DNA from 2 places in the Rouxiella sp. Mn2063 genome. Region 2 is predicted to be linked to the other one. Evidence: predicted binding sites of a transcription regulator. Region 2 holds the regulator's gene; the other holds the start of a gene.
What was found. Region 2 encodes CRP, which controls carbon source genes, mostly activating them, when cyclic AMP is high. Its sites were predicted from a motif close to ATGTGANNNNNNTCACAT; they were not measured.

Region 1: a site for CRP is predicted at 1,156-1,173, ahead of udp (uridine phosphorylase). Genes of this name have one in related genera too.

The regions. Positions count from the first base shown of each region.
Region 1 is NZ_JBMOUD010000013.1:112,277-115,445, forward strand. Features, by position in the region: gene metE (5-methyltetrahydropteroyltriglutamate--homocysteine S-methyltransferase) at 1-84, shown strand, start outside; gene ACL9RG_RS17615 (dienelactone hydrolase family protein) at 169-996, opposite strand; gene udp (uridine phosphorylase) at 1,303-2,058, shown strand; gene ACL9RG_RS17625 (tyrosine-protein phosphatase) at 2,176-2,958, shown strand; gene ACL9RG_RS17630 (DedA family protein) at 3,103-3,169, shown strand, end outside.
Region 2 is NZ_JBMOUD010000002.1:403,852-407,020, reverse strand. Features, by position in the region: gene ACL9RG_RS05240 (LysR substrate-binding domain-containing protein) at 1-743, shown strand, start outside; gene ACL9RG_RS05235 (OsmC family protein) at 738-1,163, opposite strand; gene crp (cAMP-activated global transcriptional regulator CRP) at 1,472-2,104, shown strand; gene argD (bifunctional acetylornithine/succinyldiaminopimelate transaminase) at 2,208-3,169, opposite strand, start outside.

The sequences.
Region 1 (3,169 bases), on a different contig from region 2:
AAAACGCGTGGCTGGACTGAAACTCGTGAAGCCTTGGCTAACATGGTCACGGCAGCGAAAAACTTGCGAGCCGCTAAAGCTTAATCGTCAGCGATCATGGTTGGTTATGGTGAGAAAAAAGAGCGCATTAGCGCTCTTTTTTATGCTGATCTGATATTTAGCTTGGGGTTATTTCACACCATATTTGGCAAACCAATCTAACATTCGTTGCCAGCCATCGGCGGCAGCTTCTGGGTGATAAGTTGGACGGTAATCGGCATTAAACGCGTGATCGGCTTCTGGGTAGACCACGATTTCTGCATCAGCGTTTGCCGCACGGATTGCCTGGCGCATTTTCTCAATGCTCTCTTGCGAAATACTATTATCCTTACCACCGTACAAACCCAGCACCGGTGCGCTTAAATCTTTTGCCTCATCGACAGGATAGCTTGGATTGGTGAGGGTTTTATCCCCAACCAGTTTTCCATACCACGCCACTGCGGCTTTCAACTGCGGATTATGAGCGGCATATAACCACGTTATTCGTCCACCCCAGCAGAAACCAGTAATTGCCAGTTTTGAAGCATCGCCACCATTTTGGCAGGCCCAATGGGCGGCGTGATCAAGGTCAGAGAGGACTTGGTTATCCGGGACTTTGCTGACCAGTTTGCTGAATAACTCGCCGATATCTGTATATTGACTCGGATCGCCTTGGCGGAAATACAGCTCAGGCGCGATGGCAAGGTAGCCTTGCTTTGCCAAGCGGCGGCAGATATCACGAATATGTTCGTGAACGCCAAATATCTCTTGTACAACCAATACCACCGGCAGTTTTCCCGTATATTTTTGCGGGCGAGCAAGGTAAGCCGGTAGCTCTTTCCCTAAAGAAGGGATCGTGGTTTCACCTGCGTGAAGACCTTCGGTATCGGTGTGAATAGTGGTACCTGCAACAGGGGTAACGGCAGGGGAGAAAGTAGGTGTTGTTGGTTTTATTTCAACGTTATTTTCGGTTGTCATTGCGATCTCCATGCAGGGTAAGCGTTCAAGTATTAAACTATAAGCCATAATATTGAGAGGGCAATGACCATAATGTGTGCTAGCTCCAAGGATTCAGCAAAGTCTTATTTTTCCTTCCTTATTGATAACGCCGCGCAAATAACATTTACTCACTCGTTAATGTGATTTTTGTCACATATAAAATGTATGTGATGATTTTCACTTTGCATCAAAGTGACTGCTGTCACGTAAATGTGGCGTAATCAGCGATAAAGTAGCGATGTTTCCTTCAGCGAAAAACTCATCCAATCAAAAAGGAATTAATGTATGTCAGATGTTTTCCACCTTGGCCTCACCAAGCAAAACCTGCAAGGCGCGACCTTAGCGATTGTCCCTGGTGACCCTGAGCGCGTTGAGAAAATTGCTAAATTGATGGAAAACCCAGTGCGTCTGGCGTCCCATCGTGAATTTACCTCTTGGCGTGCGGAGTTGGATGGCAAGGCAGTTATCGTCTGCTCAACCGGTATCGGTGGCCCTTCTACTTCTATTGCCGTAGAAGAGTTAGCGCAATTAGGCATCCGTACTTTCCTGCGCATTGGCACCACTGGAGCTATTCAGCCGCATATTAATGTCGGTGATGTACTGGTTACGACGGCCGCTGTGCGCTTGGACGGTGCCAGCTTGCACTTCGCGCCGATGGAGTTCCCTGCGGTCGCTGATTTTGCTTGTACGACTGCATTGGTTGAGGCCGCAAAATCAGTCGGTGCCACCACTCATATTGGTGTGACCGCTTCTTCTGATACTTTCTATCCGGGTCAGGAACGTTATGACACCTATTCCGGCCGTGTTGTGCGTCGTTTTAAAGAGTCGATGCAAGAATGGCAGGAAATGGGCGTGATGAACTATGAAATGGAATCTGCCACGCTACTGACTATGTGTGCGAGCCAGGGTCTGCGCGCCGGAATGGTCGCCGGTGTAATCGTTAACCGCACCCAGCAAGAGATCCCTAATGCGGAAACCATGAAACAAACCGAAAGTCATGCGGTGAAAATCGTGGTTGAGGCTGCGCGTCACCTGATCTAATAGGCTACCTATTGGAATAATCGACTGAAACGGGCCACTTTTGCGGCCCGTTTTTTTATCTCACCGCGTGAATCTGTTAAGGTCAGTCTCAACATTGATGGAATAATGAGAGGCAATATGACGGCAACGATTTTACTTCACCCTTCTTTAACTCCTTTAGGCGGTGGTATTAATTTTCGCGAACTTGGGGGTAATATCGCCGCCGATGGCCGCCGAATCAAACGCGGATGGCTTTACCGCTCTGGTGCGCTTAATCAACTAACGGATAAGGATTGTCACTTCCTCAGCCAAATTCCTGTTGCCCATATTCTTGATTACCGTGATAGCGACGAAGTTGCCGACAAGCCCGATATTATCTGGTCTGGCTGCCAGTATCATCATGCGCCAGCTAACCCGCTAAGCGACGTGATCAGTGCTAATCTCGAACAGCTCAGTGCACAAACCATTGCAGGATTTGATCCTGAAAAGTTTATGCAAGAACTGTATCGTCGCCTGCCGTTTAATAATTCAGCTTATAAACAGCTCGTCGCTATTTTGCGTCAGCCAAACGGCGGGGCATTAGTACAGCATTGTGCGGTAGGGAAAGATCGTACCGGCATCGGCTCGGCATTAGTGCTCTTTGCTTTAGGGGCAGATAAGAACACCGTGATTGAGGATTATCTGCTGACTGACACCACGCTAGCGCCTTTTCGTGAGCAGTTGCTGGCGAGAATGTCCCTTAACCTTGGCAAAATAGCGTTGGATAAGTTCGGCTATGTGCTCTCGGTACGTGAAAGCTTCATTGATACCGCTATTGCTGAAATTGAAGTACGTTACGGCTCAACGGATAGTTGGTTAGAAAAAGAGTATGGCGTGACGGCACAAGTACGTGAGTCATTGCGCGAGCGTTACCTGGAATAGCATTTTCATTCAGGTTTTGTTGCGGAATTTCGCGGTGGAATGCACTACTCTTGGCTGCAATATGTCTCATGGCCATGTTGTTTAACCGCAACTTGGATTGCTTTGCGAGACTTTGCTTGAGGTAAACCAAGAGGATGCCGATCTTTGACCTTAAATGACATTATTCATTACACCACTGAATTTGTACGCCAGCATCAGAGCTGGGCGGTGC
Region 2 (3,169 bases):
CGCCAAGTGGCCAGGCTTTTGCGCAGCGTATGCAGTTTATTTTGGAAGAGTTGCAACGGGCGGTAGATGAAGTACAGCAAATCGATGCTATGTCAGCGGGATCGGTCAGCGTTGGTTTTTCCTCGTCGATGGGCATGCTCTTGCTTCCCCAACTTACTGAGCAGTTTAGTGAACAATTCCCGCAGGCCAAATTACGCGTTGAGGAAGGGCACCTTTTAACGCTCTTGCCTGCACTACGTGAAGGGCGTCTGGACATGGCGATAGATATTATCAGCCCTGACGTACCACTGACGGGACTAGCCAGTGAATCACTATTTATCACGCCAATATGCGTAATCGCACGCCGACACCATCCGTTGCAGCGCGCGACCAACATCGCGCAATTGGCTAAAGCGAGCTGGCTACTGCCCGACGATGACATGGGCTACTATCAAAAACTTAGCCAATCGCTGCTGGCAATTCCCTCGCGAACGGGGCAAACGGTATTGCATAGCAACTCTCTGTTATTTGGGTTAACACTGGTGCTTAGCGCTGATTATCTTACGTTGGGAACCGCGGCCATGTTCAGACTGCCGTTGATGCAACGTATGTTCTGCCCCTTGCCAATCCCGCATCTTCCAACAGTCGAGTACAGCCTGATTTACTCACAAAAAACGCCGCTAACCTTAACGGCGCGGCGTTTTATAGAATTAGTGCGTCATCGTTGCCAGCAACTTAGCGGACAAAACGACGACCTCTTATAATGAGGTATTCGCATCCTGCGGGTTAATCACTTCAAAGCTGTGCGTAATGGTGGCGGCTTTACCCAGCATCAGCGATACCGAGCAGTACTTCTCCGCAGACAGGCTGACCGCACGTTCAACCACTTTATCGGTCAAACCAGTGCCTGTAACAATAAAATGCAGGTTGATGCGAGTAAATAAACGAGGCGCTTCTTCACGACGTTCTGAGGTCAGCTTCACCTCGCAATCCACCACATCGTTACGACCTTTTTGCAAAATAGACACCACATCAATGGCGCTACATCCACCAGCGGACATCAACAACATTTCCATTGGGCTTGGCGCTTTATCACCCGCATTTCCGTCCATCAATACCTGATGACCTGATGCGGATTCGCCTAAAAACGTCAACCCTTCGACCCACTTTACCCGTGCCTGCATCTCTTTTTCTCCCAGCGAATATTCCCCGACAGACTACCCTTTTAGCCTAAAAATGCAATGCAGGGAGATCGCCGTCATGCTGAAGCGAGACAACAGGAGACACTAGGGCAATCCTGTGTTACAAACAAAGCGACAGAAACTTATCAGCAATTTCCGGCTCCGGTTTTCATAGTGACACCCCTTTTTTGAGGGATATCGCTCCGCCTGTCGCTTGCAGTATTGCTGATCTGTTCATATGCTAAAATGGCGCTTATTTATAAAAACGCCGTACAGGGAACTCAGACGGTAATAACAGAGGATAATAGCTAATGGTTCTCGGCAAACCACAAACAGACCCTACTCTCGAATGGTTCCTGTCTCATTGTCATATACACAAATATCCATCTAAAAGTACGCTGATTCACCAAGGTGAAAAAGCCGAAACGCTTTACTACATCGTGAAAGGTTCGGTTGCCGTGCTGATCAAGGATGAAGAAGGCAAAGAGATGATCCTCTCCTATCTGAATCAGGGAGATTTCATCGGCGAGCTTGGTCTTTTCGAAGAAGGCCAGGAACGTAGCGCTTGGGTACGGGCAAAAACTGCCTGTGAAGTGGCAGAAATTTCCTATAAGAAATTCCGCCAGTTGATCCAAGTGAACCCGGATATTTTAATGCGCCTTTCCGCGCAGATGGCGAACCGTTTGCAAGTGACTTCTGAAAAAGTAGGAAATCTTGCATTCCTTGATGTGACAGGCCGTATTGCCCAAACTCTGCTTAATCTGGCTAAACAGCCCGATGCCATGACCCACCCAGATGGTATGCAGATCAAAATCACTCGTCAGGAAATCGGTCAGATCGTCGGCTGCTCACGTGAGACAGTTGGACGTATCCTCAAAATGCTCGAAGATCAGAACCTGATCTCCGCACACGGTAAAACAATTGTCGTTTACGGCACCCGTTAATTCACCGCCAGCATTTATTAACCCTGAATAAAATCTTAAAGAAAAAATGGCGCAACAGATAATTCTGCTGCGCCATTTTTATTGGACTCTTTTAAGCCAGATATTAAACGCCAACAACCTGAGCAACCGCCTGTTCAAAGCGCGCCATACCTTCCCGAATATCATCAAAATCGATCACTAATGACGGGGCAAAGCGCATCACATTTGTGCCAGCCACCAAGACCATCACGCCTTGTTCAGCCGCGGCGGCAAGGAACTCACCAGCCCGGTTTTTATAAGCTTCTGACAACTCAGCGCCGATCAGCAAGCCTTGACCTCTAAACTCCTGGAAGACCTTATATTTGTCATTGATAGCCGTCAGCGCCTGTAAGAAGGCATCACGACGTTCATCAATGCCAGCCAATACTTCTGGCGTATTAATCAAATCCAGCGCCGCTTCGGCAACCGCACAAGCCAGCGGATTACCACCGTAAGTGGTACCGTGTTTGCCCGGTGCCATTACCGAGGCGACCTCTTCGCTAGTCAGCATCGCGCTCACTGGGAAACCACCGCCCAACGCTTTGGCCGTCGTGAGGATATCTGGCGTGACGCCATAATGCATATAGCTAAACAGTTTGCCGCTGCGCCCCATTCCGCTTTGCACTTCATCAAATACCAGCAGCGCGTTATGCTCATCGCACAGGTCACGTAAACCTTGCATAAATTCTTGGGTAGCTGGCGTTACACCGCCTTCACCTTGAATCGGTTCGACGACAATGGCACAAGTGTGGGAGTCGATAACCGCTTTAACCGCGGCCAGATCATTGAAAGGTACATGGACGATATCAGCAGGCTTGGGGCCAAATCCGTCCGAATATTTTGGCTGTCCACCGACTGAAACGGTAAACAACGTGCGGCCATGGAAAGCATTGTGGAAGGCAATAATTTTGCTTTTGTAAGGGCTATGGCGAGCAGATGCGTAGTAACGCGCCAGCTTGAATGCAGCTTCATTAGCTTCGGCACCCGAGTTGGCGAAAAATACCCGGTCAGCAAAGGTGGCATCAATTAGTTTCTGTGCCAAACGCA